DNA from 2 places in the Pseudomonas sp. CGJS7 genome. Region 1 is predicted to be linked to the other one. Evidence: riboswitches for the same ligand, from Rfam matches in the RefSeq annotation. Region 1 holds a riboswitch; the other holds the start of a gene.
The links. A riboswitch is a leader RNA that binds a small molecule or an ion and turns the genes downstream of it on or off. The one in region 1 is predicted to bind glycine.
Positions count from the first base shown of each region.

Region 2: linked by a shared signal. The riboswitch ahead of gcvP (aminomethyl-transferring glycine dehydrogenase) and the one ahead of V7787_RS20590 (trimeric intracellular cation channel family protein) in region 1 are both predicted to bind glycine.

Region 1 is NZ_JBAMDI010000033.1:70,471-85,674, reverse strand. Features, by position in the region: gene V7787_RS20605 (kanamycin nucleotidyltransferase C-terminal domain-containing protein) at 1-515, shown strand, start outside; gene V7787_RS20600 (hypothetical protein) at 623-1,609, shown strand; gene V7787_RS20595 (ABC transporter ATP-binding protein) at 1,606-2,349, shown strand; glycine riboswitch at 2,653-2,760, shown strand; gene V7787_RS20590 (trimeric intracellular cation channel family protein) at 2,912-3,517, shown strand; gene V7787_RS20585 (uracil-DNA glycosylase family protein) at 3,521-4,099, opposite strand; gene V7787_RS20580 (MFS transporter) at 4,420-6,084, opposite strand; gene V7787_RS20575 (DcaP family trimeric outer membrane transporter) at 6,435-7,844, opposite strand; gene acs (acetate--CoA ligase) at 8,149-10,101, shown strand; gene V7787_RS20565 (endonuclease domain-containing protein) at 10,233-10,598, opposite strand; gene V7787_RS20560 (response regulator transcription factor) at 10,746-11,414, shown strand; gene V7787_RS20555 (hypothetical protein) at 11,426-11,971, shown strand; gene V7787_RS20550 (hypothetical protein) at 12,007-12,360, opposite strand; gene V7787_RS20545 (PAS domain-containing hybrid sensor histidine kinase/response regulator) at 12,417-15,204, opposite strand, start outside.
Region 2 is NZ_JBAMDI010000088.1:30,455-45,658, forward strand. Features, by position in the region: gene V7787_RS36310 (sensor domain-containing diguanylate cyclase) at 1-174, opposite strand, end outside; gene V7787_RS36315 (hypothetical protein) at 337-696, shown strand; gene V7787_RS36320 (hypothetical protein) at 881-1,309, opposite strand; gene gcvP (aminomethyl-transferring glycine dehydrogenase) at 2,107-4,965, opposite strand; glycine riboswitch at 5,172-5,266, opposite strand; gene V7787_RS36330 (VOC family protein) at 5,606-6,064, shown strand; gene V7787_RS36335 (multidrug effflux MFS transporter) at 6,061-7,332, shown strand; gene V7787_RS36340 (siderophore-interacting protein) at 7,511-8,419, shown strand; gene V7787_RS36345 (hypothetical protein) at 8,785-9,336, shown strand; gene V7787_RS36350 (phosphocholine-specific phospholipase C) at 9,445-11,535, opposite strand; gene V7787_RS36355 (amino acid permease) at 11,663-13,006, opposite strand; gene V7787_RS36360 (aromatic ring-hydroxylating oxygenase subunit alpha) at 13,011-14,132, opposite strand; gene V7787_RS36365 (vWA domain-containing protein) at 14,237-14,920, shown strand; gene V7787_RS36370 (PP2C family serine/threonine-protein phosphatase) at 14,938-15,204, shown strand, end outside.

The DNA of each region.
Region 1 (15,204 bases):
TGGAGGCCTACGCGCGCGAGGTCGATGAGCACTGGGCCGTGAGCCACGGCCAGTTCGTGCACGCGCGCGCGCTGTGGATCGCGCCGGACCACGGCACGCTGGTGGAAACGCTGCGCTCGCTGGCCGCGCATCCCGACGATGCGCAGGTCGATCAGGCGATGGCCGAGGTGGTGGTCGGCGAGTTGTACGAGACCCTCGGCAAGCTGCGCAATCGCTATGCGCGCAAGCCGCTGGCGTTGCTGGCCGGCGGCTTCGCCTACGATCTGGCCTGCCTGATCGGCCTGGCCGAACGGCACGTATTCGTATCGGCCGGCAGCATGTTCGACGAAGCCGCCGATCTGCCCGCGCCGGACGGCACCCTGGCCTTGTTCCAGTTGGTCGCCCAGGGCGATCTGAGCGATGAGGCGGCGGTGACGGCGGCGATCGAGCGGGTTTGGGCCGGCTTGCAGGCCTGGGCCGGCGAAGTGGCTTTGGATGCGGCGCTGTTGCGGCGTTGCGTGGCGGGCCAGCGCTGAATCGTCGTCGGCCGCGCTGGCGGCCGCGCGGATGCGCGACCAAAGGCACTGGATTCCCGCGTTCGCGGGAATGACGATAGGGTCAGTTCACTGCCCGGCGCATGCGCATGCCGATGTTGCTGCATCCCTGGATCCACGAAGCACGCCTCGCGCTCGCGCGCGGCGGCGGTTGGCGTCGCTGGCGGATGCGCGCGGCGCTGGTGGCCTTGGGCGTCGCCGCGGTGGTGTGCTTGCGGCTGTGGAGCGCGGAAGCCGCCGCGTTGCCGGCGGCGCTGCCGCGCTTGATCGCGCAACTGCCGTTGCCGTTCGGACTGCTGGCGCTGGTGTTCGCCTATGGCTTGGCGCGCGGGCGCTTGATCGCGCTGGACGACACCCTCCGCCACGGCTGGTGGGCGGCCGCGCCGATCGAACCGGCGCGCGCCACTCGTACCTTGGTAATGCTGACGCTGATCGCCGGATTGGCGGCGATGCTGGTGGTGGCCTTGGCGCTGGCCGTACTCGGCGGCGATAGCCAGGCCCAACGCGGCGCCGGCGCGATTCTGATCGCGGGCGTGGCGCTCGGCACCGCGCTCGGTTTGATTTCCGCGCTGCGCCATCGCCGGCATCCGGCCCGGCGCATGCGCGAAGGCGCGCGCCAGCCGTTGTTCGGTCTGACTTGGCTCGACGACGCGCGGCTGCCGCACGTCAGCGATTGGCAACGCCGTGAAGCGTTGCTGCGTTGGCGTCGCGGCGGCCATGCGTGGATGATCGGCGCGGTGCTGTTGGCCATGCCCGGCTCCACCGGCGCGGCCAGCGGCGCGGGCGTGTTGCTGATCGCCATCGCCCTGGCCTGGTTCAGTCTGGTGGTGCAGGCCTGCGCCGAGGCGAGCGCGGATGCGGAAAGGTTGTTGACCAGCACCGCGCGCGCGCCGCATGCCTTGGCGCGCGCGGCCTGGCGCTATCCCGCGTTCGCGTTCGCTTGCGCGGCGGCGTTCGCCGCGGCCGGCGCCGCGCTGTTGTCGCTGGGCTGGCGCGCCGCGCCGGTGTTGCTGGCGATACTGGCGGTGCTGTGCTTGCCGGCGCTGCGTTCCTTCCATCGGGGCGCGCCGCGATGACCGCGATGTTGGAACTGCGCCGGCTGCAGCACCGCTACGATGAGCATGCGGTGTTGCACGGCATCGATCTGAGCCTGCCGGCGGGCGAATTCGCCGCCTTGATCGGCCCCAACGGTTCGGGCAAGACCACCTTGCTGCATTGCCTGGCCGGCATTCAGCGGCCGAGCGGCGGGCAGGTGCTGATCGGCGGCCACGACATCGCGCGCACGCCGCTGCCGGCCAAGCGCTTGCTCGGCTTCGCGGTCGATCCGGCGCGCTTGCCGCCGCTGCTCAGCGGGCGCGAATGCCTGCGTCTGTTCGCCGGCGCGCGCGAGTTGAGCGAGATACCGGCAGCGACGTTGGCGCTGGCCGACACCTTGGCGTTGACGCCGATGCTGGATCGGCGGATCGGCCAATACTCGCTGGGCACGCGGCAGAAACTGGCGATCGCGCTCGGCCTGCTCGGCGAACCGCCGCTGCTGGTGCTGGATGAGCCGCTCAACGGGCTCGACCCGCTCAGCGCTTATGCGCTCAAGCGGCACCTGCAACAGCTCGCGCGCGAGCGCGGCACCACGGTGCTGCTGGCGACGCATTCGCTGGACGTGGCCGAGCGGTTCATCACCCGCGCGGTGCTGTTGATGGACGGGCGTTTGCGTCGCCAATGGTCGGCCGATGAGCTCGATGCGATCCGCGCCGATCCGCGCCGTTCGCTGGAGCAATCGATGGTCGAGGCCTTGGCCGATTCCGAGCCGCCGCGTTGATGGATGTCCGAATGTAGGAGCGGCGTCCCACAGGGATTTCCTTCGGTCACAAGCCGCGACCGCGACATCGGGCTTGCGTCGTTTGTGCGGTGTCGCGGTCGCGGCTCGCGCCGCTCCTACAGGGGGCTTCAGGTCGCCGCTCGGTATTCGGGCTGCCAAGGGCGGGTTTTCGTGAAGTCCGCATCTTCGCTAACTGCTACCATGCGCCCGTTCGCAGAAGAGTGGCGCCGGCCCGCAGGCCGCCGAAGGCGCAGGCTCCCATAATCGCTCAGGCTCGGCCGTCAGGCCGGAACACTGCAACGACATCGCCGATCTGGAGAGAGGCCGCCATGCGGCCCACCGAAGGGGCAAGCGGCCGCCGGCGCGAGCGTCGGGCCGCCCAAACTCTCAGGTAAAAGGACAGCGGGAGCGGCGCCGCGGCTCAGGCCTCGGAGACGACTGTGCGATGCGCGGCGGATGCCGCGCGTTCGCGCGCGCGATGCGGTGGCTGCCATCGCTCACGCCCGTTCGTTTTCGTCGCCGTCGCCGCGGTTCCCCCGTGTTGGTCCGACGGAGTTCCGCCGTGTTGCTGCAAATCATCTACCTCATCGCCATCAGCGCCGAAGCCATGACCGGCGCGCTGTCCGCCGGGCGTCGGCGCATGGACCTGTTCGGCGTGGTCATCATCGCCAGCGTCACCGCGCTGGGCGGCGGATCGCTGCGCGACATCGTGCTCGGTCACTACCCGCTGGGCTGGGTGCGCCATCCCGAGTACCTGGCCTACACCATCGGCGCGGCGATCGCGGCGACCTTCCTGGCCAAGAAGCTGCACTATCTGCGCCGCGCGTTCCTGTGGCTGGACGCGCTGGGTTTGATCGCCTTCACCCTGATCGGCTGCACGGTCGCGCGCGAGGGCGGGCACCAGCCGGCGATCGTGGTGATCGCCGGCATGCTCACCGGCGCGTTCGGCGGGGTGCTGCGCGATGTGCTGTGCAACGAGATTCCGTTGGTGTTCCAGCGCGAGTTGTACGCGGTGATCTCGTTGCTGACCGGCGTGGCGTATCTGTTGCTGCTGCGTCTGGGCGTGGCCGAGAACGCGGCGATGCTGGCTTGCCTGGGCGCCGGTTTCGCCTTCCGGCTGCTGGCGATCCGCTACGAGTGGGAGATGCCCAAGTTCGTGTACCAGTAAGCGTTACTCGGCCAATACCTGGGCGACGCGTTCGCGCAGTGTCGGCACCAGTTCCCGTTCGAACCACGGATTGCGCTTCAGCCACAGGTTGTTGCGCGGACTGGGGTGCGGCAGCGCGAGCAGACTCGGCCAGTGTTCGCGCCATGAGGCGACCGCCGCGGTCAGCGACGCCGCGGCGGGCAAGTGGCGCGCTTGCGCGTACTGGCCGACCGCGAGGGTCAGCCGCAGGTTGCGCAGATGCGGCAACAACTTGGCCTGCCAGGTCGGCGCGCATTCCGGGCGCGGCGGCAGATCGCCGGACTTGCCCTTGCCAGGGTAGCAGAACCCCATCGGCACGATCGCCACGCGCGCGGCATCGTAGAACCTCGTCCGATCCAGCCCCAGCCAATCGCGCAAACGCTCGCCGCTGGCGTCGTCGAACGGAATGCCGGACTCGTGCACCTTGCGTCCCGGCGCCTGCCCCGCGATCAGAATCCGCGCCCGCGCATCGGCCTGCAGCACCGGCCGCGGCGCATGCGGCAACTGCGCCGCGCAGACGGTGCAGGCGCGGATCTCGCGCAGCAGGGCGGGCAAATCGGCCATGCGTCTATCGTACTGCGCGACCAGAAATTCGGTACCCAAAACAACACCCGCCCCCAACTAAACCCCACCGAAGGATTCCCCCCTTTGAAAAAGGGGGGCTAGGGGGGATTCGCTCTTGCTCTTCATCCCCGCGAATGCGGGGATCCAGGGCTCTATCGCGACATATCTCTGAAGTCTCTGGATCCCCGCCTTCGCGAGGATGACGATAGGTGAGAGGCGTTAAGGCTAATCGCCCTATCGATTCGCGATCCCAACCACCTGCCCCAAAAAACTACGCCGGCTCAAGGCCGGCGCAGTTTCATCGAATCAAGCCCACCCGCTTACGCGGTGATATCCCGATCCTTGGTCTCCGGCAAGAACAACGCCCCGATCACCACAGTCATCGCCGCGACGACGATCGGATACCACAACCCGCTGTAGATATCGCCGGTAGCGGCGACGATGGCGAAGGCCGTGAACGGCAGGAACCCACCGAACCAACCATTGCCGATGTGATACGGCAACGACATCGAGGTGTAGCGGATCCGGGTCGGGAACAACTCGACCAGCCACGCCGCGATCGGCCCGTACACCATGGTCACCAACAGCACCAGGAAGGTCAGCAGCACGATCACCATCGGCGTGTTGATCTGCGCCGGATCGGCCTTGGCCGGATAACCGGCGGTCTTCAACGCTTCGCTCAATTGCTTGCCGAATTCCTCCGACTTGGCCTTGAACGCCGCGCTGTCGAGCGCTTCGCCCTCGAAGCTGGTCAACGACGCCGCGCCGATGCTGACCGTGGCGACGCTGCCGGCCGCGCCGGGCGCGTTGTTGTAGGGAACGCCCTTCTTGGCCAGCGCCGACTTGATCACGTCGCAGGATTGCTTGAACGCGGCCTTGCCGACCGGGTCGAACTGGAACGCGCAACGCTGCGGATCGGCGGTGACGGTGACCGGCGACGCCGCGACCGCGGCTTCCAGCGCCGGGTTGACGTTATGGGTGAGCGCCTTGAACACCGGGAAGTAGGTGAACACCGCGATCAAACAACCGGCCAGCACGATCTTCTTGCGCCCGATCTTGTCCGACAGCCAACCGAACAGGATGAAGCCGCCGGTCGCCAGCGCCAACGCGATCGCGATGAAGATGTCGGCTTGATTCGGGTCCATGCCCAAGGTCTTGGTCAGGAAGAACAGCGAGTAGAACTGGCCGCCGTACCACACCACCGCTTGACCGGCGGTCGCGCCGAGCAGCGCGAGCAGGGCGATCTTGCCGTTGCGCGAGAAGAAGCTCTCGGTGATCGGCGCCTTGGAGGTCTTGCCTTCGGCCTTCATCTGCTGGAACAGCGGCGACTCGGCCAACTGCATGCGGATCCACACCGACACGCCGAGCAGCAACACCGAGAACCAGAACGGGATGCGCCAGCCCCAGGCTTCGAAGTCGTCCTTGCCCAGCCAGTTGCGGCAGGCCCAGATCACCATCAGCGACAGGAACAGGCCGATCGTCGCGGTGGTCTGGATGAAGCTGGTGTACAGGCCGCGCTTGCCGTTGGGCGCGTGCTCGGCGACGTAGGTGGCCGCGCCGCCGTATTCGCCGCCGAGCGCGAGGCCCTGCGCCAGGCGCAGCACGATCAGGATCACCGGTGCGGCGATGCCCATGGTCGCGTAACTGGGCAGGATGCCGACCAGGAAGGTCGACAGGCCCATCAGCACGATGGTGACCAGGAAGGTGTACTTGCGTCCGATCATGTCGCCCAGCCGCCCGAACACCAGCGCGCCGAACGGCCGCACCGCGAAACCGGCGGCGAACGCGAGCAGGGCGAAGATGAACTGGCTGGTCTCGTTCAAGCCGCCGAAGAACTGCTTGCCGATGATGACCGCGAGCGAGCCGTACAGATAGAAGTCGTACCACTCGAACACGGTGCCCAGGCTCGAGGCGAAAATGACTTTCTTGTGACCTTTGGTAAGCGGCGTGCTGGAGGGCGACGCCTGTGTCGCGGTGCTGGACATATCTGTTCCCCCGAACAGTGGGAAGGAGCGGGTCGTGGCCCGCCGAGATTTACTTCTGGTCAACCGGTGCTGTGGATGCGAAAGCGAGTGCGGGTTGGGTTGCCATGCTTGTTTTAGTGCTTGGGTTGCTTTGATTTCTTCTAGTGCATCTAGCGTTTCTAGTGCTTCGATTGCGATGCCAGCTTCGAGCTGGAGGCGAATCCCCAGCCCGTCATTCCCGCGAACGCGGGAGTCCAGTGCCTTTCGTGCGAGAACGTTTGAAGTCGCTGGATTCCCGCGTTCGCGGGAATGACGGGACGGGGAACGACGAGCGGGGGGCGGCGACGTGGCCGCTCCCACCCGTCGAACCATCAGAAGCTGTACTTCACATGCGTCTGCAACCGATTCAACTCGCCCTTGTCGCCGCTTTCGATCTCGCGCTGCCCCCAGATGTACTCCGCGCCGATATCGAGCTTCGGAATCGGGGTGTAGATCAGGTTGACGTGCGCGGACTGCGCCGACTTGGTGATGCCAAGGCCGGTGAGCGCGGTGTTGTTGTCGTACTGCGCGCGCGAGTAGAACAGGTTGCCGCGCAGCTTCGGGCTGAACACGTGTCGCCAGCCGACGAAGCCGGAGATCAGGTCGATGTTCTCCAGATCGCCGGCGCCGTCGAGCACCGCGTCGTTGTTGAGCGCAAGGCCCACATAGCGGCCGATGCCGCTGCCGGCGGTGACCATGTAGCGCAGATCGTCGCTGGCGCCGAGGTTCCATTTGCCCGACACGCTGAGGCCATAACCGGAACTGGAATCGTTGACCCGTCCGGCCTGGTACTTGAGCTGACGCGCCAAGGCGCCGACGCTGAAGTGGCCCCAATCGCCCTTGGCGGTGTAGCGCGCGGTCACGTCCGGCACCGCGCCGTCGTCGCCGGCCACTTGCGCCATGTTGCCGCGGAACGGGGTGTAGACGGTTTCCGGGTTTTCGATCGAGAACGACCACGGGCCGCTGGTGTAGCGCAACTGCGCCTGACGCACGAACACCGTGCCTTCGGTCGGGCCGAGGAAGTCGACCGTATCGGGCAGCGCGTTGGCGTCCTGGAAGTTCGACCAGGTCTGACCGGCCAGCCACTTGTTCCAGGTCACGTAAGCGTGGCGCAGGGTCAGCGCATAAGTGTTGGTGGCGATTTCGTTGCCGGTGAAGGCGGTCGAGCCGCCGCCGAACAGATCGAATTCCAGGTAGCCCTTGAGCTTGTCGCCGCTTTCCAGGTCGGTGTCGGCGGCGAACCAGAAGCGCGAGAAGTTCGCGCCCATGTCGGTGTCGGCGCTGCCTTCCTTGCCGTTGCCGCCGCCGACCGGAATGGCCTTGGGCACGTAGAACAAACGGCCGACCGAACCGTCGGCGATATCGCCGTCGTTGGTCGAGGTGACCGAGGAATCGAGCTTGATGAAGCCGCCGTAGCTGAAACGCGTGCCCGGGTTGCCGGCAGTGCTGATGGTGGTGGCCTGGATCGGATTCTTGACCGGCGCCGCCGCGACCGCCGGCGCGCTGGCCTGCGCGGCCTTGACCTCGGTGACCTGGGTCTGGACCTGCTGCTGTTGCGAGACCAACTGCTGGACCATGCGCTCGAGTTCGACCACCCGCGCTTCGAGTTCTTTTTCTTTCGCGGTCTGGGCCAAGGCCACGCCGGGCAGCATCAGCGCGACCAGCAAGGCGCAGGCCAGCGGTCGCCGCCGGATCGTCGCGCGCGCCGCGGCGCTGCGTGTGAGCACGCTAGTGCAAGTCATGATTCCCTCCCAAGGAACGCCGCCCGAACGGTGCGGCCGCAGGCAGCCTCGCGCCGGCGTCGGCCGGCCACCATTCGCCATTGGTCGAAAACGGCAACCTGTCTGCGCGGCTTACGACCAAGGTCTAAACCGGGGCCTCAGCGAGGTTTGTTGCGATGCGGCACACTGTCGATCCTGCCGTCGCCGCGTCCATCGCCGGCCTCGAGCGCGCCACGGGACCGACCGGGCAAGACCTGCCGGGCGTCGCCTGCGCTATAAAAACACCCTTGCCTGTTTCGACTACGCCAGCCTTCCGGAGCCGTCCATGAGCCACCCCGCCAGCGTCTATCCCATCGACGAGGCCTTCGCCGCCAAGTCCCGGTATGCACGCGAAGACTATGAGCGCCAGTACGCCGAATCGGTCGCCGACCCGGACGCGTTCTGGGGCCGCATCGCGCAGCGGCTGGAGTGGTTCAAGCCGCCGACCAAGATCAAGAACGTCAACTACGACCTCAACGATTTCCGGATCAAGTGGTACGAGGACGGCGAGCTCAACGCCAGCGTCAACTGCCTGGACCGGCATCTGGCCGCGCGCGGCGACAAGACCGCGCTGCTGTTCGAACATGACGATCCCAGCCTGCCGGCCGAGCCGATCAGCTACCGCGAGCTGCACGCGCGGGTCTGCCGCCTGGCCAATGCCCTGCGCAACCTCGGGGTCAAGAAGGGCGACCGCATCACCATCTACCTGCCGATGATTCCCGAGGCGGTGGTGGCGATGCTGGCCTGCGCGCGGGTCGGCGCGATCCATTCGGTGGTGTTCGGCGGATTCGCGCCCAACTCCATCGCCGACCGCATCGCCGACTGCGCCAGCAAGCTGGTGATCACCTCCGACGAAGGCCTGCGCGGCGGCAAGAAGATCCCGCTCAAGGCCAACGTCGACGCGGCGCTGAAACTACCCGGCACCAACTCGGTCGAGACCGTGCTGGTGGTCCGTCACACCGGCGCCGCGGTCGACATGCAGATGCCGCGCGACCGCTGGTACGAGGCGGTGGTCGAAGGCCAGCCGGACACCTGCGAGCCCGAGCGCATGAACGCGGAAGACCCGTTGTTCATCCTCTACACCTCCGGCAGCACCGGCAAGCCCAAGGGCGTGCTGCACACCACCGGCGGTTATCTGACCTACGCCGCGTTCACCCATGAAGCGGTGTTCGACCTGCGCGAGGACGACGTCTACTGGTGCACCGCCGACGTGGGCTGGGTGACCGGCCACAGCTACATCGTCTACGGCCCGCTGGCCAACGGCGCCACCGCGCTGGTGTTCGAGGGCGTGCCCAACTACCCGGACGTGTCGCGCTTCTGGAACGTGATCGACAAGCACAAGGTCACGATCTTCTACACCGCGCCGACCGCGATCCGCGCGCTGATGCGCGACGGCGACGAACCGGTCAAGAAGACCTCGCGCGCGTCGCTGCGCTTGCTCGGTACGGTCGGCGAGCCGATCAATCCCGAAGCCTGGCGTTGGTACTTTGAGGTGGTGGGCGATTCGCGTTGCCCGATCGTCGACACCTGGTGGCAGACCGAAACCGGCGGCATCCTGATCACGCCGCTGGCCGGCGCGATCGACCTCAAGCCCGGTTCGGCGACCAAGCCGTTCTTCGGCGTGCGCCCGGCTTTGGTCGACGCCAATGGCGGCGTGCTGGAAGGCGAGGCCGAGGGCAATCTGGTGCTCACCGATTCCTGGCCGGGGCAGATGCGCACGGTCTACGGCGACCATCCGCGTTTCATCGAGACTTACTTCAAGACTTATCCGGGCAATTACTTCACCGGTGACGGTTGCCGTCGCGATGCCGATGGTTATTACTGGATCACCGGCCGCGTCGACGATGTCATCAACGTCAGCGGCCACCGTATCGGCACGGCTGAGGTGGAGAGCGCGCTGGTGTCGCATCCCAAGGTCGCCGAAGCGGCGGTGGTGGGGTTCCCGCACGATCTGAAGGGGCAGGGCATTTACGCTTACGTGACCTTGATCGCGGGCGAAGCGCAGAGCGATGAGTTGCGCAAGGAACTGGTGGCGTGGGTGCGCAAGGAGATCGGGCCGATCGCCACGCCGGATCATCTGCAGTGGGCGCCGGGGCTGCCGAAGACGCGCTCGGGCAAGATCATGCGACGGATTTTGCGCAAGATCGCGGAGAATGCGCCGGATCAGTTGGGCGATACCAGCACCTTGGCGGATCCGTCGGTGGTGGAGAGTTTGGTCAACGAGCGGCTTGGAAAATAGTCGGGCGGGTAAGAGCAAATCCCCCCTAGCCCCCCTTTTTCAAAGGGGGGAACAGCAAGCCAGTGGTTACGGATCCGTCATCGCCTCGGGTTCCCCCCCTTTGAAAAAGGGGGGCTAGGGGGGATTTGCTCTTAGCCCCGAAGCCGCCGCGCAACCACCCGATAAATCTCCTCCATCACCGCCTCCGTCTCCCGCAACACCTGCAAATTGTCGAACCGCACCACCATCAACCCCAGCGAACCCAACGCCGCACTCCGCCGCCCATCCGCCTCAAGCCCCAACGGCGTCAGATGCTGCGACCCATCGACCTCCACCACCAACCCCGCAGCCGGCGCATAAACATCCACGATGTACCCCAACAACGGCTTCTGCCGATAAAACTGCACCCCCAACACCTGCTTGCGCCGCAGCCCATACCAAAGCCGCCGCTCCGCCGCGCTCATCCCGGACCGCAGCCCGCGCGAAGGATTTCTGAGACGCCGTTCATAGGGCTGCATGGCCCTATTGCGCCACCTTCACCCATCGTCCAATAGCCGCCGACACCCCGGTTGGCCGTAAGATTTCCGCTGAAAGCATCCTCGGCCCATGCCCCGCCGTGCGCCGCCGCAACCTCGCAGTACCGTTTCGCCACCAGGCTCGCCCCCATGCCTACTTTGTTGATCGCCGACGACCACCCGCTGTTCCGCGAAGCCCTGCGCGGCGCGGTGGCGAGGGTGCTGCCCGACGCGGCCTTGCGCGAGGCCGACAGCGTCGACGCGCTGTACGCCCTGGTCGAGGCCGAATCCGACGCCGATCTGTTGCTGCTCGATCTCAACATGCCCGGCGCGCAAGGCTTCAGCGCCCTGGTCCACCTGCGCGCGCTGCATCCGCAACTGCCCATCGTGGTGGTGTCCGCGCGCGAAGAACCGGCGACCATGCGCCGCGCGCTCGATCACGGCGCGGTCGGCTTCATCCCCAAATCCGCCGACGCCGCCACCCTGGGCGAAGCTTTGGCGCGCGTACTCGACGGCGACCGCTGGGCCCCGGCCGCGGCGCTGGCCGCGCCGGCCGCCAACGCGGAAGAACACGACGCCGCCCAGCGCCTGCGCGATCTGACCCCGCAACAGTTCCGGGTGCTGCAGATGCTGGGCGCGGGCCTGCTCAACAAGCAGATCGGTTACGAACTGGGCGTGTCCGAGGCGACGGTGAAAGCGCACGTGACCGCGATCCTGCGCAAGCTCGGCGCCAACAACCGCACCCAGGCGGTGCTGATCGCCGGGCGTTTGGCCTTGGATCCGGGGGCGATCGTGCCGCCGCCGGAAGAGGCGGATTGATCGTAGCGGCCATGATCGCCACAGCCGGCAGCCGCGGACTCGGCAAGATCGGGCGTGCGATGAGCGTCGGCGCGGTCGCGTTGATGCTGTTGTCGCCGCTGGCGTGCGCGGCGGCAGAGCCGGCGCTCGAATGCGATTTCGATCAGGCCTATTTGGCCAAGCGCCTGCAACAGGCGGCGTCGCGCAACGGCGGCGCGAGGCTCGATGCCGCCGACAAAACCGCGACTTGGCGCTTGCGCAACGGCGAGACCGTGCAGGTAACGCACGGCGGCTGCGTCGATCTGGGCACCACGGTCCGGCTGATCTACGCCAAGGGGCGGCCCGCGCCGTCGCGCGAGGCGGCGGTCGAACGCATCATCGGTATCGCCGAGCGGTATTGGAGCGCCGCCGATGCGCGCCGTATCGAAGCCGCTTATCGACGCGGAAAGCCGCGCGAACGACAGATCGATCCGGGCAAGATCGAGTTGTCCGGCGCGCTCGATCCGGTCGGATTCTCGTTCGAATTCTATATCCTGCTTTCCGGCAGCGAAGTGGAGTTGAGTTGGCAGGAGGCTTGAGGCCGCCGCGGCCGCGCAGCGGCCCAGCGCGCCGATCACTCGCCGTCGGCGATACGTGTGCGCCCTAACCCTAGTTCGCGCATCGCCGTCGCATAAGCGCGGTCCAACTGCATGACCCGCAAGTGCGCTTGCCGCCGCGCTTTGGCGCCTTGGCGCGCTACGCGTTCGGGCGCGTGCTCATCGCGGCGTACTCGATGCGCGGCTTCGATGCTGTCGCGATCGGCGTCGTGGGCGACGCCGAGTACTTCATGCCAGGGCGGATCGGCTTCGAACGGCAGCGGCGACAACGGCGTGTCGTCATGACGCGATCGCGCGCGCCACGCGAAGGCCAACGCGCAGCCGAGCGCCGCAGCGAACAGGGCGATCAGCAATCCGGCGAACGAAGACATTGCGCTAGCGATGAGGATGGTTGCGGGGCGCGGCCAACGCAGTATCGATGCATGCCTCAGACCCGCGCCGTCGGCCGCTGCGCCGCCAAAAACGCCCGCAACGACGCCGGCTTGATCGGCTTGGTCAGCACCCGGCAGCCGCGTTCGCGCGCGGCCAGCTTGAGCGCGTCGCTGCCGTCGCCGGTCAGCAGCGCTGCCGGCAGCGGGGCGCCGAGGCGTTCGCGCAGGGCGTCGATGGTGGCCAGGCCGTCGAGGCGGTCGTGCAGGTGGTAGTCGACCAAGGCCACGTCGGGGTTGTTTTCCAGCAGGGCCAGCGCGTCGTCGACGGTCGCCGCCAACAGCGCGGTCGCGCCCCAGCGGTCCAGCAACGCGCGCATGCCGTCGAGGATCTCGCGGTCGTTGTCGATGCACAGCACGCGCAAGCCCGCGAGCGAATCGCCCAGGCCGGGATGCGCGGTTTCCAGCGGCGCCGCCGGGCGCAGCGCTTGTCCGCACGGCACCGTGATCGAGAACACGCTGCCGTAGCCGATCTGCGAACGCACCCGCAGCGGATGGTCGAGGGTGCGGGCGATGCGCTGACAGATCGACAAGCCCAGGCCCAGGCCGCGTTCGCCGCCGGTGCCGGGTTGGTCGAAGCGGCGGAACTCATCGAAGATTTGTTCCAGATGGTGCTCGGGAATGCCCGGGCCGGTGTCCCAGACCTGCAATTCGACCCGGCCTTGTTCGGGCCGCGCGCGCGCGGCCATCAACACGCCGCCTTCGCGGGTGTAGCGCAGCGCGTTGGCGAGGAAGTTCTGCAAGGCCCGGCGCAGCAGGCGGCGGTCGCTGCGCACCGGCATCGGTTGCAGCGGTGCGCGCACCCGCAGTTGCAGGCCGCGGCCGGCGGCGCTGGGCGCGTACTGCGCGGCCAGTTCGCGCAGCAGTTCGCCGGCATCCAGATCGGCCGGCTCCGGGCGCAGCGCGCCGGCGTCCAGGCGCGAGATGTCGAGCAAACCGTCGAGCAGATCCTCGGCCGCGCGCAGCGAGGCGTCGACGCGTTCGGCCAGCCGGCGCTGCTCGGCGGTGTCGTCGCTTTCGCGCAGCGCGGTGGTGAACAGGCGCGCTGCGTTGAGGGGTTGCAGCACGTCGTGGCTCACTGCGGCCAGGAAGCGGGTCTTGGATTGCTGCGCCGACTCGGCTTCCTGGGTGCGTTGTTCGACCCGCTGCTCCAGGGTTTCGTTGGCCTCGCGCAGCGCGCGTTCGGCGCGTTTGTAGTCGGTGACGTCGCTGTAACTGGTGACGTAGCCGCCGCCGACCAGCGGCCGGCCGACCATTTCGATCACTTGCCCGTTGGCGCGCACCCGCTCGAACACGTGCGGCGCGCCGGCGCGCAAGTGGGCCAGGCGGCGGCGCACCAGTTCGTTGATGCTGTCCTCGTTCAACGGCCCGGCGCCCATTTCGCCGCGCTCGGCGTTCCAGCGCAGCAGATCGGCGACCGGGCGGCCGACGTAGAGCATGCCGTCGGGATAACCGAACAACTCCTGATAACGGCGGTTCCAGGCGACCAGCCGCATTTCCGGATCGACCACGCTGACGCCCTGGCTGATGTTCTCCAGCGTGGTCGACAGCACCTGCCGGTTGAAGCGCAGTTCCTGATTGGCTTCATCGAGCAAGGCCACCACTTCGCCCAGTTCCATGCCCGAACCGCGCAGCGCGCTGGTCAAGGTCAGGCGCGCGGACGCCGCGCCGATCGCCGCGGCGAGCAGGCGTTCGGTGAATTGCGCCAGCGCGCGGTCGGCCGGTTGTTCGGGTTGCCATTCGCGGCCTTGCTGGCGCGCGTAGTCGACGAAGGCGCGGCGCGCGTGACGTTCGCCGACGATGCGTTCGGCCAGCGCCAGCAATTCGCCGCTGCGCACGCTGCCGGCCCAGCCGCCCGGGCCGAGCGCGGGACGGCGCACATACGGATCCAGGAACGGCGCGGCCAGCAATTGCTCCTGCAGGCGCGGGCGCTGGCGCACCGAGACGAACAGGAACGCGCCGATGTTGAACAGCAGCGACCAGAACGTGCCGTGGGTCAGCGCATCCCAACCGACCAGGCCGAACAATTGCTCCGGCCGCAGCCAGACTAGGTCGAGCGGGCCGTTGGCGATCCAGCCATCGCCGATCCAGCCGCCGCGCGCCAACGCCGGCAACAGCAGCGTATACACCCACACCACCGTGCCGGCGAACAAACCGGCGACCGCGCCCGAGCGGCTGGCGCCGCGCCAGTACAGGCCGCCGATCAAGGCCGGCGCAAACTGGGCGACCGCGGCGAACGCCAGCAAACCGTGCTGGGCCAGACCGTTGGCGCCGATCGAGCCGCGGTGGTAGGTGTAGGCCATCAGCGCCAACAGCACGATGGTGACGCGGCGCACCCACAGCACCTGCCGGTCGATGCCCGGGCTTTGATGCGGCGCGCCCTCGTGCAACACGCCGCTGCGCAACAGCAACGGCATCACCAGATCGTTGCTGACCATGGTCGACAGCGCCACCGACGACACGATGACCATGCCGGTGGCCGCGGAGAAGCCGCCGATGTACACCATCAACGCCAGCGCGCGCTGATCGAGTTGCAGCGGCAAGGCCAGCACGTAAGTGTCCGGCGACACCCCGCTGCCGCCGAGCATGGCCTGGCCGGTGAGGGTGATCGGCACCACCAGCAGGCTGATCAGGATCAGGTATCCGCCGAACAACCAGCGCGCCGAACGCAGATCGTTGGGATCCTGACATTCGACCACCGCGACGTGGAACTGGCGTGGCAGGCAGACGATGGCGGTGAAGGCTAACAGCGTCTGGGTGGCGAATCCGGCCGGCAGGCCCGGTTGC
Region 2 (15,204 bases), on a different contig from region 1:
TTCGGCCAGCTCGACCACGGCCCCGACCGCGCCGGTGAGGGTTTGCGCGCGGTTGGCGACCAGGTCCATCACCCCGCCCAGGTCCAGCCCGAGCTTGGCGATCTCGGTCTGGGTCTGGATCACTTTGAGCAGGCGCTCGGAGAACGTCTGCAGTTGTGGTTCCTGCATATTCATTGCAATCACCCCCCGGCGACCGCGGCAGTATATCGCCGGCAGGGTGAGGGAGTGTGGCGGAAGGATGCCCGCATTCAGGCCGGCAGGCACAGCGGTTTGCCGCCGGTAACCGGCGCCGAATAAGCTGCGCAGCGAGCGCACGGGCCAACAGGAGGGCCGGACATGCCGAAGGAACGGATCGAGCACCAGGCGTTGGACATCGCGCTGCCGGAGCGGACGAGCTTGCACGACGTGGTGAGCGAGGTGATCGATCGCGGCCGCCAGGGCTGGGAACCCGAGCGGGTCCGGCAGGCGCTGGTCGATCTTGGCCTGTCGGCGGGCGATGCCGACCTGGCCTGGGACCGGACCCACGGCGGCATCGTCCGGGCCGGCAGCGGGGCGCGCGACAACCGGCCGGACCGGCATCACGACCCCATCGCCTGGACCGCGTATGAGTTGGCCGTCGCCGACCGATCGATCATCCGCGACCTGCATCCGCCGGATCATCCGCCGCGTCCTTGGTGGCGTTGGACGCCTTGGTGACGACCCCGTAGGACGGTAAGTGGCCGGCTGCGCTGGGTAAGACAGATTCTCGAGGTTGCCGCGAGACGTTGACGTAGCGTTTCCAGGGCGATAGAGGCTATGGCGCTTCGTCTGCCGTGTCTGGTTTATTCCGAATTGGTTCGGGCGCCGATGAGGAGCGCTCAATCACATTCGGCGGTCTCCCTCAACGCGGTGAGCGCAGAACTTCATCGAGGTAAGGCAAGGCAATTGGCGAGGGTGCAGTGCCTATGTTTGCGTGCTGAACGCGAAACAGGATTGGCACGATCTCGGATGAATTGAACACTGTGAAAGGCTGGCCCCAGAACATGTTGTGTAGGTATGAGCCGTTGCCAAGCTCTGACATGTTATAGGCTCCTTCTCCCGTAAAAAGGTTGATCTGAGTATTTGGCGGCAAATAAGTGCCACCAAACCAAAACAACCTGTCTCTTAGCGGGGTGACCGTGCCGTTTGGGATTCTGTACCCGATCATCATCCCAAGATTTGTTGTGTCTACATAATCAATGGCGCGCAAGCAAATGCATTCCGCATTCGGAACCCCTGGCGCTCGCACTGTGTCGACGATGATGTCGCGAAGTGAAGTCGTGAAGTTCACTGGCAGGTCCTGTTACAGGAGTCGTTTGATGAATCGGGGGAACAGACCAAGAGCTCCCGATATGACGGCTATGGCAAGTACTGTTGAACCAAACCCCAGAAGTTTAGGGTCTTGTACAAGTCCAAAGCCTACTGGGCCTAAGATGCCCGTGATGCCCAGGAAGACTTTTGTGTAGCCGGCTGAGTTTTTGGCCGTGCTTACCTCGCTATTTAGGCGCGCTACCTCTAGCTCGTTCTGGTGGTTCTTTTTCACTAGTTGGTCGTGCTGGAATTCAAGTCGCGAGAGCTTTCCTTTAAGTTCTCGGATCTCGTTATCAAGATGGGTGGCTATACCTACGACCAAGGCATTCGCTCCCTCACTCCCGAACCCGCGCCCGCTATTGGCGGCACTATCAAGTGCGGAGATTAGTTGGCTGCTTGGGAATGGAGTTCTCGGTACAGGAGTGGGTTCGGGAGGCCGCTGTTGCTGACCATCCGCGCCAGCGATTACTGGCAATGTGTTATGGGGTTCTTCTGAAGACATTCGACCCTTCCGAGAGTCCATTCTGGGGCGATCTTATCAGGAGATTTGTGGGAAAGTTAGTTGTATTGGTACTTCGAGTAGGTACCCATGATCTCCACTATGGACATGAAAGCCAATTTCTTAGAGCGTGATGAGATTTATGTTCTTAATGGTGGATTATTGATGCAGGGGCGGTGTAATTCGAAGTTGCCAGTATTCTGATTTTCCAAAACGAACAGGCCCCGCATTTCGACGGGGCCTGTTCGCGAACTCTGATTGAAGTAGATGAGTTTTAGTTATGCCTCGACTTCTTCCTTATACGCATCGATCGGAATGCACGCGCACATGACGTTCTTGTCGCCGTACACGTTGTCCACGCGCGACACCGGCGGCCAGTACTTCTGCAGCTTCAGCGACGGCAGCGGGAACGCGGCCAACTCGCGCGGATAAGCGCGGGTCCACTCGCTCGCGGTGACTTGCGTGGCGGTGTGCGGGGCGTGCTTGAGCGGGTTGTCTTCGCGGTCCAGGCGGCCGTCTTCGACCGCGCGGATTTCGTCGCGGATCTGGATCATCGCGTCGATGAAGCGGTCCAGCTCGTGCTGCGATTCGCTCTCGGTCGGTTCGACCATCAGCGTGCCGGCGACCGGGAAGCTCAGGGTCGGGGCGTGGAAGCCGAAGTCGATCAGGCGCTTGGCCACGTCCTCGGCGCTGATGCCGGTGGCGTCCTTGATCGGGCGCAGGTCGAGGATGCACTCGTGCGCGACCAGGCCGTTGCGGCCGGTGTAGAGGGTTTCGTAATGCGGCGCCAGACGCTTGGCGATGTAGTTGGCGTTGAGCAACGCCACCTGGGTCGCCTTGCGCAGGCCCTGGGTGCCCATCAGGGTGATGTACATCCACGAGATCGGCAGGATGCTGGCCGAGCCGAAGCTGGCGGCGCTGACCATGCCGACCACGCCTTCGCCATCGACGGTCTTGGGCAGGAACGGGGCGAGGTGCGACTTGACCGCGCACGGGCCGACGCCCGGGCCGCCGCCGCCGTGCGGGATGCAGAAGGTCTTGTGCAGGTTGAGGTGGGAAACGTCCGAGCCCCACTTGCCGGGCTTGGCCACGCCGACCAGGGCGTTCATGTTGGCGCCGTCGGTGTACACCTGGCCGCCGTGCTTGTGGATGATCTCGCAGATCTCCACCACCTCTTCCTCGAACACGCCGTGCGTGGATGGGTAGGTCATCATGATCGCGGCCAGACGGCTGCTGTACTTCTCGGCGTTGCGGCGGATGTCTTCGACATCGACGTTGCCGTTGCTGTCGGTCTTGGTCACGACCACGGTCATGCCGCACATCTGCGCCGAGGCCGGGTTGGTGCCGTGGGCGGAGTCCGGAATCAGGCAGATGTCGCGATGGTCTTCGCCGCGCGAACGGTGGTAGGCGCGGATCGCCAGCAGGCCGGCGTATTCGCCCTGCGCGCCGGAGTTGGGCTGCAGGCTGACCGCGTCGTAGCCGGTGCACTCCACCAGCATCGCTTCGAGTTCGTCGATCAGCTGCTTGTAGCCGACGGTCTGCGCGGCCGGGGCCAGCGGGTGGATGTTGCCGAACTCAGGCCAGGTCACCGGGATCATTTCGGCGGTGGCGTTGAGCTTCATGGTGCAGCTGCCCAGCGGGATCATGGTGCGATCCATCGCCAGATCCTTGTCGGCCAGCGAGCGCATGTAGCGCAGCAGCTCGTGTTCGCTGTGGTGGGTGTTGAACACCGGGTGCTGCAGGAACGAGGACTTGCGCGCCAGCGAGGCCGGGATGGCGTCGGCGGTGGAAGCATCCAGCGCGTCGATGTCGAGCGCGGCGCCGAACAGGCCGGCCAGCGCGGTCAGGTCTTCGCGGGCGACGGTTTCGTCCAGGCTCAGGCTGAGGCTGGCGGCGTCGATCTCGCGCAGGTTGATGCCGGCGGCGGCGGCCTTGGCATGGATCGCCTTGGCGTCGATGCCGCTGACGTGCAGGGTGTCGAAGAAACCGTCGGCGACGCTGACGCCGGCCTTACGCAGCGCGGCGGCCAGGATCGCGGCCTGGCGGTGGACGCGGCGGGCGATCCGGGTCAGGCCGTCGGGGCCGTGGTAGACCGCGTACATGCTGGCCATCACCGCCAGCAGCACCTGCGCGGTGCAGATGTTGCTGGTGGCCTTCTCGCGGCGGATGTGCTGCTCGCGGGTCTGCAGGGTCAGGCGGTAGGCCGGCTTGCCGTCGGTGTCGACCGACACGCCGATCAGGCGGCCGGGCATCGAGCGCTTGTAGGCGTCGCGGCAGGCCATGAAGCCGGCGTGCGGGCCGCCGAAGCCGAACGGCACGCCGAAACGCTGGGTGTTGCCGACCACGATGTCGGCGCCGAATTCGCCCGGCGCCTTGAGCAGGGTCAGCGCGAGCAGATCGCTGGCGACCGCGACGATGCCGCCGCGCGCGTGGACCGCGTCGGACACGGCCTGGTAGTCGTGCACGCCGCCGAAGGTGTCCGGGTACTGCAACAGCGCGCCGAAGGAATCGACCGTCGCCGCCTCGGCGTCGTCGCCGACGTGCAGCTTGATCTCCAGCGGCTCGGCGCGGGTGCGCAGCACTTCCAGCGTCTGCGGGTGGATGTTCTTGGAGACGAAGAAAGTGTCGGACTTGGACTTGGCCGAACGCTTGGCCAGGGTCATCGCCTCGGCCGCGGCGGTGCCTTCGTCGAGCAGCGACGCGTTGGCGATTTCCATCCCGGTCAGGTCGGCGACCATGGTCTGGAAGTTGATCAGCGCTTCCATCCGGCCCTGCGAGATTTCCGCCTGGTACGGCGTGTACGCCGTGTACCACGCCGGGTTTTCCAGGATGTTGCGCAGGATGACGTTGGGGGTGTGGGTGCCGTAGTAGCCGCGGCCGATGAAGCTGCGGAACACCTTGTTCTGGCTGGCGATGGCGCGGATCTTGGCCAGGGCCTCGACTTCGCTGATCGCGCGCGGCAGGGCCAGCGGCTGGGTCGACTTGATCGAGCCGGGGACGATGGCGTCGGTGAGCGCTTCGAGCGAGTCGTAGCCGACTTGCCCCAGCATGTGGCCGATCTCGGCGTCGTTGGGGCCGATGTGGCGCTCGATGAAAGCGTCGTGGTGCTCGAGATCGCGCAGGGATACGTTCGTCATGGGCAGGGGGCGTCCTAAGGCAGCGTGCGGTGCCGCACGCGAGGCGCCCCTCTGTCCTTTTGCCTGAGAGTTTGGAAGCGTGCTGCGGTCAGGCAGCTAGGGGAGGGGATGGCCGCTGGGGCCGCTCCTGTCCGCGCTCGCTTCGTGCCCCTTCGGCGCCGGTTCCGCTCCGATGTGGCCGGGGCGGGCGGTCTCTCCAGAGTTTTGTACACGCGACGGTATAGGGCCTGAGCGATTACGGGCGTTGCGCCTTCGGCAGCGGAGCCGGCGTGGGCCGGGCCGCTTCTCCCACCGCGTGGTCGAAGCGGCGATTATAGCCCGTGCCGGGGTGGGTGGGGGTGGTTCAGTCCGTCACCCGGCGAGCGTCGCCTGGGCCCCTGTAGGAGCGGCGCGAGCCGCGACCAACCGCAGAGACGTACGAAAGCGCATCCCTCCGAAGCCAGGGCCCGCAATCCTCGCCCGCATCATTTTCCGGCCGTCGGACGCTTCGGGTAACTGCGGTCGCCCAAACCTCTGCGGTTGGTCGCGGCTCGCGCCGCTCCTACAAGGGCTTTCGGACAGATCGAAACAAGTCTTGCGGCATCGGCCGGGCCGCGCGGGAGTATGCTGTCGGGCCCCATTCATGCGAAGAGGTCCGGCCATGGCCGACAGACCGTTCCGCCTGCTGCAAATCGATCACGTGGTGCTGCGGGTGCGCGACACCGCCAACATGATCGCCTTCTACTGCGACGTGCTCGGTTGCAGCGTGGAGCGGCGCCAGGACGCCATCGGTCTGGTCCAACTGCGCGCCGGCAGTTCGCTGATCGATCTGGTCGACATCGACGGCAAGCTCGGCCGCGCCGGCGGCGCCGGGCCGGGCGCGGAGGGCCACAACATGGACCACCTGTGCCTGCGCGCCGAGCCGTTCGACCACGAGGCCATCGTCGCCCACCTGCAAGCGCACGGCGCGCGCATCGGCGATTTCGGGTCGCGCTACGGCGCCGAGGGCGAAGGCCCGTCGCAGTATCTGTTCGACCCGGAAGGCAATGTGGTCGAACTCAAGGGCCCGCCCGAGCACGCGCCGGCCGATTCCACCGTTTCCCAAGCAGCGAGCCGATGAGCGAAACCGCCGCAACTCCCGCGAAGACGTCCTTGTCGATGCGCCGGCTGGCCCTGTTGCTGGGCGGCCTGGCGATGTTCGGGCCGTTCTCCATCGACACCATCTTTCCGGCGTTTCCGGCGATGGCCAACGAGCTGGGCGCGGACAAGCTGGAGATGCAGCAGACCATCAGCGTGTATCTGGTGGCGTATGCGCTGATGAGCGTGGTGCATGGGCCGTTGTCGGATGCGATCGGGCGGCGGCGGGTGATCATCGGCGGGCTGGTGGTGTTCACCCTGGCTTCGGTCGCGTGCGCGCTGTCGGAAAGCCTGCCTACTTTGCTTTTCTTCCGCGCGGTGCAGGGCTTGTCTGCGGGTGTTGGCCTGATCGTAGGCCGCGCGGTGATCCGCGACGTGCTGCACGGCGACGACGCGCAGCGGTTGATGAGCCAGGTGATGATGATTTTCGGCATCGCTCCGGCGATCGCGCCTATCATCGGCGGCTGGATTCTGGGCTGGGCGCATTGGCCGGCGATTTTCTGGTTCCTGGTCGCGTTCTCGGCGATGCTGCTGGCGGCGGTGATCTTCCTGCTGCCGGAAACCCATCCGCCGCAGGCGCGGCTGGCGCTCAAGCCCAAGCGTTTGCTGCGCGATTACGTGGCGATCTTCCTCAACCCGCGCTTCCAGCGTCTGACTGCGGCCGGCGCGTTCAATTTCGGCGCGCTGTTCTTGTACATCGCCTCGGCGCCGGCGTTCGTGCTCGACATCCTCAAGCTCAACGAACGCGAGTTCGCCTGGTTCTTCGTGCCGACCATCGGCGGCATGGTGCTGGGTTCGTTCGTATCCGGGCGTGCGGCCGGCAAGGTCAGCGGCGATCGGCTGGTCAATATCGGTTTCGGCTTCTGCGCGCTCGCGCTGGCGATCAACCTGGGCTACAACCTGTGGACCGACGCGCCGCAGGTGCCGTGGGCGGTGATCCCGATGTGCATCGGCGCGTTCGGCATCGCCTTGGTGTTTCCGATCGTGACCTTGTCGATCCTGGACATGTACCCGCATCAGCGCGGTTCGGCGTCGTCGTTGCAGGCGTTTTCCGGGTTGGTGGTCAACGCCTTGTTGGCCGGGGTGATCTCGCCCTTGCTCAGCGACAGCGCGCTGCATCTGGCGATCGCAGGTTCGGTGTTGACCGCGATCGCCTGGGGCTTCTGGCGCTGGGAGGCGCTGGTGTCGAAAGCCGCCTGCGCGCGCATCCCGGACGATGCGGTGGTGGTGGAGCCGCAGGACTCGCTGTAGTCCGTCCGGCCATCGTGGCCGGATCGGGCGGCGCAGCCTCGATCCGGCCAAGCCGTGCAACCTCAGCGCGGCCGCGCGGGCGTAAGCTGCGACCGCGGCGCCGATGCGCCGCACCGGCAGCCAGGCCGCTTGAATGCGCTCCCAGCCATGTGCACACGCTCATGCAGGAGGCGCCGCCATGGCCCAACGCAGAACCTTCCATTTGTTCGATGTCTCGGTGCGCCGGCGCATCGAGCTGAGTCCGTCGATGCTGCGTTTCGTCTTCACCGGCGATTCGCTGGCGCAGGCGCGCAGTTTCGGTCCGGACCAGCGGATCAAGATTTTCTTTCCCAACGACGCCGGCGAGCTCAGCGTGCCGCGCGGCGAGGATTGGTACGCGCGTTACCGCGATCAGCACCCGGCGCAACGTTCGCCGATGCGCACCTACACCATCCGCGCATTGCGCGCCGAGTCGGCCGAGATGGAAGTGGATTTCGCCGCCCACGGCGATGCCGGCCCGGCCTCGCGTTGGGCGATGAGCGCCAGGCCCGGCGACCGACTGGTGCTGATGGCGCCGCACGCCGATCAAGCCGAAGCCGGCGGAGTGGAATGGCAGCCGCCGGAAGATGTGAGCGAAGTGCTGCTGATCGCCGATGAGACCGCGTTGCCGGCGGTGGCCGGCATTCTCGAATCGCTGGCGGCGTTGGCGCGGCCGCCGAAAGTGCGCGCTTTCATCGAAGTGCCGTTGCGCGCCGATGCGGTGCCGTTGCACGGGCCGCGCGATATGCAGATCCATTGGCTGCCGCGCGCCGAGCATCGCGATGCGACCCCGGCCGACTACGGCGCCCGTCTGGTCGCGGCGATCCGCGCGGCGCAGCTGACGCCGACGCGGACGCAGACCGAGGAAACGGCGCTGGCCGAGGTGGATATCGACCGCGACATCCTGTGGGAGCAGGCCGAGGCCGCCGCGTCGGACTTCTACGCCTGGATCGCCGGCGAGGCCGGCGCGGTGATGGCGATCCGCCGGCATCTGGTGGCTGAGCGCGGCTTCGCCAAGTCGGCAATCAGCTTTATGGGGTATTGGCGCAAGGGCCGGGTGTTGGATTGACCGGCGCTCGTGCGAGCGACTGCGCAGGGCCGGATTGCGACGGAAGCAGCTTGCGCCGTTCCCGCCGCCGGAACGATTGCCGGGTCAGATCAAACCCGGATCGGTAATGCCGTGCTCGCCGGTTTCCAACTTAGGCGGGATCGAACGGCTCACTCCAGCCCAGAGCGCTGCGACGGAGCGTCGTATAGATCAGCATCGATGCGCCCGTCGGTGTACTGGTACCTGGCATTTATTACAGGGGGCGCTTGTTGGCGGCTTGCTCAGATTCTAAGTTGATTTGGCCGAGCGGACTGTCGGGTGAGAGCGGGATTTCGAGGTCGCTGGGCGTTTGCAATCTGGGGAAAACAATGGACAAGGGGAGAGTTATGAATGCTTGGTATTGGCAGCGCGCAGTATTCGCCGTCGCGCTGCTGCTTTGCGCGACGACGCAGGTAAAAGCGGATGTGGGGCTCATGTGTCGCTCCATGCCCGGAGGTTCGGTCGTGGTTGACGGCATCGTGCATCCGTCTCAGCCGATTCAAGTTTGCGAATTCGTCGGCGACCCCACTGATGGCGGCGGAAGCGTTGGGGGCGGCAGCGGTGGCACGGGCGGCGGTGGCGGCGGCGGCGGTTTTGGCGGGGGAGAGGACATCTATCCGGAAGGGCCCGCCGCTGCCTTTCCGGTCGGTCCATGCTCTGGGGGCGATGTGGATCGCGAGCAACTCGCGTTCGCGACCTACAAAGCCTGGATGGCCGCGCAGTACAGGAATACGGGACGGCAGATGATTCAAGACGCCAAGTTCCGTGCCGAGCAAGCGACGATCATGTTGGTGTTCTGGAAGGACGGCGCAGGCACTGGCGCGATTTACCGAAGGACAGACTCGAGCTACGCCTCAAGTCACGGCATGCTTGAAACCGTGGCCCCGCGTTGCGAGTGATAGGGGAAAGAGAGCCTGACCCTCTGAATGTAGCGGATGAACGCTTCGTTCCTTCCCGGCAAATCGCCGGGAAGGGATGCAGGGTGGCGTGCCCTATCCGTATCGGCCTCAAATCAAACCCGGATCGGTGATGCCGTGCTCGCCGGTTTCCAGGCGCCCGCCGAGGCGGCGGTAGTACTCCGGATCGTTGGCGTCGGTGATCGCGAAGTCGTACCACTGCTGGCTTTCGTCGAGCCGGATCGCGCGGTAGCGCACCGCGCCGGCGCCGAGGCGTTCCAGCCGCGATTCGTACAAGCCGTATTCGTCGGCGATGTCCAGCCGCAGCGGTTTGCGGTTGGGATTGCGCAGGGCCAGGATCAGTTTGCGCCGACGCAGGCGCAGGTCGGCAATCGTGGTCACGCTGGGGTTGCTGCCGTGCAGCGAGCCGCGGAATTCGCGGAAGAACCCGTTCGGCGCGAACACCTGCAAGGCGTAGGCGCGGGCGCTGCCGGTCTTCAGGCTCCAGTCGCCGTGCAGCGACTTGCCGGGTTCGACCGTGTAGCGGCGCGGGATCGCATTGGGTTCGAGCAAATCGTAGACGTGGAACACCGCCGCGACCCGCCCGGTGTTGGCGAAGCTCAGGCGGATCCGCCGCGCATCGCGTTCGACCCGTTCGCCGACCTGCAAGTCGTAAGGCAGCGCGCGCGAGGGCTTGATCCCGCGTTCCTGCTGCGGCGCGTTCGCCACCGCCGGCGGCTTGGGCTTGGGCAGCTTGCTTTGCTCGGCGACGATGCTGTCGGCGTTGGAGGTATCCGGCAGGGTCGGGATCGGTTCGTGGTGCGGGTCGAAGAAATTGAACGCGCTGGTCAGATCGCCGCACACCGCGCGCCGCCACGGGCCGATGTTGGGCTCGATCACGCCGAAACGTTTTTCCAGGAAGCGGATCACCGAGGTGTGGTCGAACACCTGCGAGTTGATCCAGCCGCCGCGGCTCCACGGCGAGATCACGTACATCGGCACGCGCGGGCCCAGGCCGTAAGGACGGCTGTAGTAGATCGCGGGATCGCTCGACGTGCCGTAGGCCGGGCCGCTGCGGCTGAGGTGATGTTCGCCGCGCAGATCCACGGTGGAGCCGCCGATCAGGCGGTTGTCGGCGTCCAGCGACGGCGCCGCCGGCGGCGGCATGTGGTCGAAGAAGCCGTCGTTCTCGTCGAAGTTGACGATCAGCACCGTGCTCGCCCACACCGCCGGATCGGCGGTGAGCGCATCGAGCACGCGCGCGGTGTAGTCCGCGCCCCAGATCGGCGCCGACGGGCCCGGGTGTTCGGAGTATTTGGCCGGCGCGACCAGCCACGACACCTGCGGCAGGCGGCCGCTGCGCACGTCCGCGGCCAGATCGTCCAGGGTCCAGGTCTTCAGCGCTTTTTCGGCCAGCGCCGAACCCGGCGCGGCGGCGCGGAACTGGCGGAAACCTTCCAGCGGGTTGTCGGTGAAGTTGTCGTCCATGTCCTGGTACAGCTTCCAGCTCACCCCGGCGCGTTCCAGACGTTCGGGGTAAGTGGTCCAGAAATAGCCTTCGGTCGGCGGGCCGAGATCGTCGAAGTTGTTCGCCACCGCCGGGCCGCCGCCGTCGCCGGAGGGATTGTTGTTGCCGGTCCAATGGAACAGGCGGTTGGAGTTGGTGCCGGTCTGCTGCGAGCAGTGGTACGCATCGCACAGGGTGAAGGCGTTGGCGAGCGCGTACTGGAACGGGATGTCGGCTTCGCGGTAATGGCCGAGCGAGCGCTCGGTCTTGGCCGGCAGCCACTTGTCCATCAAGCCGTTGTTCCAGGCGGCCTGGGCGTCGGGCCAGCTGTGCGGGGTGCCGTCGATGCGCTGCGCGCTCGTGGTCTTGGTGTCGATGTGGTACGGCTGGATTTCGCGGCCTTGCGCATTGGTCTGCTGCCACACCGGCTTGCCGCTGGGCAGCGGAATCGGGAAGCGGTCGCCGAAGCCGCGCACGCCGCGCATCGCGCCGAAGTAATGGTCGAACGAGCGGTTCTCCTGCATCAGGATCACCACGTGCTTGACGTCGCGGATGGTGCCGGTGACGCGCGCGGCGGGAATGGCCAGGGCCTTCTGGATCGCGGGCGGGAACAGATTCAGGGCGAGGCCGGCGGCAGTGGCGCCGGCGGCGCCGCGCAGGAAGCCGCGGCGTTGGGAGTCGGGTTGGTCGGTCATGGGGTCCGGGCGAAAAATCCGCTGGGGAGCGGTGGCTGGGGGAAGCGGCGGGCAACCGCACACGCAGCGTGCTGCGCGCGTATGGCATTGCTGTGACCGCATACCGACCGGTGAGACGACTTGTGCGCTAGCTCGCGGAAGTGCGCGCGCGCGCTCGCAGCCGCAGCAATAGATGAACGGGCAGCCCGGCGATCACCAGCACCGCGCCCCACAGCAACGCTTCCGCACCGATGCCGGCCAGCGCGTACACGCTGAACGCGAGCGCGAAGGCGGCGACGGTGCGGCTGCGGCCTTCGCCGCGCATCAGCCAGGCCGCGCTGCCGGCGAGGTAGGGCAGCAAGGTCGCCGCGGTCGAGAGCAGGATCGAGAACACGAACACCTGAACCAGGGAGCGGCTGAAGTTCGCCAGCACCAGCATCGAGGCGAGCGCGCTGCCGATCAGTACGCCCAGCCACGGCGTGCCGCGCCTGTCGATGCGCGCGAACAACTGCGGGAACACCCGGTCGCGCGCGGCCGCCAGCGGCAATTGTCCCGACAGCAAGGTCCAGCCGTTGAGCGCGCCCAGGCACGACACCGCCGACACCGCGGCCAAGGCGATGCCCGCGCCGGCGCCCCACAGCGCGGTCGCGGCGTCGGCCATCGGCGCCTGCGATTGCTTCAGGCTGTCGATCGGCAACAGGCCGACCACGACGGTGCAGGCCAGTACCGTAGCGATGCCGGCGAGCAAGGTGCCGAACACCGTCGCGCGCGGAACGTTGCGCTCGGGATTTTCGATCGAGCCGGCCGGCACGGTGGCCGCTTCCAGGCCCAGCAGCGCCCACAAGGTCAACGCCGCGGTCGCATGCGCGGCCTGCGCCGGCGACAGCCCGCTGGGATTGAACGGCCGCAGCGCTTGCGACGGATCCAGCCACCACAGCGCGACCACGCCGAACAACAGCAGCGGCAGCAACTTCAAGGCGGTGGCGACGATCTGCACGCGCCCGGCTTCGCGCACGCCGAGCAGATTGATCGCGGTGCACAGCCACAACGCGCCCAGCGCGCAGGCCGCCGCGCGCGCGGGCGTGGCGGTCAGCGCCGGAACCAGGGCGCCGACGGCGCCGGCGAAGGCGATCGCGATGGCCGCGTTGGCGCACCAGATCGAGATCCAATAGCTCCAGGCGACGATGAAACCGACCGTGTCGCCGAACGCGCGATGCGCATAGGTGTAAGGGCCGCCGCTCTGCGGCCAGCGCATGGCCATGCGGGCGAAGGTGAAGGCCAGCAGCAAGGCGCCGCACAAGGTGATCGCCCAACCGATCAGGCTGATGCCGCCGTACGGGGCCAGCGCCGCGGGCAGCAGAAACACGCCGCTGCCGATCATGTTGCCGACTACCAGCGCGGTCGCCGCCCACAGCCCGAGCGGCCGGCGCGCAGCCGCTGCGTGCGGCGCTTGCGATGCCGGCGCGTCCGGCTCCAGGCCGTCGGCGCCCATCGGCTCAGTCGCCGCTCGCGGCCAAGGCCGCGCGATAGGCCTCGCGCAGCAGTTCCTGGAAATGGTGCACGGCGTTCTCGCGCAGCGGATTCAAGCGCCCGGCCACGTACGAGCCGCTGGCCAGTCCGCGTTGCACGTCTTCGCAGATGGTCAGATCTTCCAGTTGCACTTCGTCGCTGAAGGCCAGATCGGCTTCGCGCCGTGCGCGCGCTTCGCCCGAGTCGTCGGGCGTGTAGTAGAAATCGAACTCGACCCGGCAACGCTCCGCGCCCAGCGGCACCACCCGATTGGTCTGCAGGCGGCCGGGCAGGATGTTGAGCATGGTGTTGGGCCACATCCAGTAATACAGCGCATCGCCGCTGCCGTACAAACCTTCGCCGCTTTCCAGCGGACTCCACTGATAGGAATACCAGCGTGCGGTTTCGGTGATGTAGCTGCGGTAATCCAGCAGGCGGTTGAGGCCCGGGTGGATGTGCGGGACGTGGTAGCCCTCCAGGTAGTTGTCGACGTAGACCTTCCAGTTGCAGGCCACCTCATAACCGACCCGGTGGTGGTGGCCGTAACCGGCCAGATCGCGCGTCTGGCCGATGCGCGCGGCGATGCCTTCGACGAATTCGTCGAACTCCATCGCGGTCGCGGCGGCGGCGAACACCAGGCCTTGCCACACCCGCACTTGCAGCGCCGGCAAGCGCACCTGGGCCGGATCGAAATCCGGCGCGTGATTCATCTCCGGCGCCGAACGCAGCACCCCGTCCAGGCCGTAGGTCCAGCCGTGATAGCGGCAGCGCAGCGAACGCGCGGCCAGGCCGTCGCAGCTGGCGATCGGCCCGGCGCGGTGGCGGCAGACGTTGTGGAAGGCGCGGATCTCGCCGTCGTTGCCGCGCACCGCGATCACCGGCAGGCCGGCGAAGTCGGCGACCACATGATCGCCGGCGCCGCGCAGTTGGCACAGGTGGGCGATCAATTGCCAACCGCGATCGAAAATCGCCGCGCGGTCCAGCGCGGCCATGCCGGGCTCGACGTAATAGCGCGCGGGCAGGGCGATGGCGTGGCTCAGCGGCTGCGGCGCGAGATCGGCGCGATCGGGCCGGAGGCGGGCGATGACGTTGGCGGCGGGCTCGGTCATGGCCGCAGTATCCGCCCGGGCCGGGCCGGGCGCAAAGCCGCTATTGCGGCCCCGCGCGGCCCGCGGGTGGCTATACTCGGGCTACTCCAAAGCAAGGGAATGCCATGAATCAGTCCGCTATCCCCGATGTAGCCCTGGTCGACAACACCGAACAGCGCACGCCGCTGGTGCTGGTGCTGGATTGCTCGGGCAGCATGATGGGCGCGCCGATCCAGCAATTGAACGAAGGCCTGAAGCTGCTGGAAACCGAGCTCAAGGGCGATGTGATCGCGGCCAAGCGGGTGCGCGTGCTGGTGGTGCGTTACGGCGGTTTCGACCATGCCGAGGTGGTCGGCGACTGGTGCGACGCGATGGATTTCACCGCGCCCGTGCTTGAGGCCGACGGCACCACCCCGACCGGCCGCGCGATCGATCTGGCCTTGCTCGAGGTCGAGAACGAAAAACAGCGCTTCAAGGCCGCCGGCATCGCCTACACCCGGCCGTGGCTGTTCCTGATGTCCGACGGCGTGCCCACCGACGCGTGGCAGGCCGCGGCCGGCCGCGCGCGCGAAGCCGAGGGCGCCAACAAGGTCGCGATCTTCCCGATCGCGGTCGGCGAAAGCGGCGACGACGCGATCATGGGCCAGTTCAGCAGCAAGGGCCCGGGCGGGGTCAAGCGTCTGCAAGGCCTGCAGTTCCGCGAACTGTTCCTGTGGCTCAGCGCCAGCATGCAGGTGGTGTCGCAATCGCGGCCGGGCGGGCAGGCGCAGTTGCCGTCCACCGACACCTGGTCGGCGGTACCGACCTGAGCGGCGGGGTCGCGGACATGGGCTGGCGAATTTACGCGGCATCGGCGACCGGAACCTCCCACCTCGACAAAGGCATTCCCTGCCAGGACGCCTGCGCCTTCCACGCGCACGGCGATGCGCTGGTGGCGGTGGTCTGCGACGGTGCGGGTTCGGCTGCGCGCAGCGATGTCGGATCGCGGGTGGTCGCCGATACCGTCGCGCGCGAGTTGGGCGAGCGTTTCCAGCGCGAGCCGGATTGGCTGGGCGAGGATCGCGATGGTTTCTTCGCCATCGCCGCCGCGGCG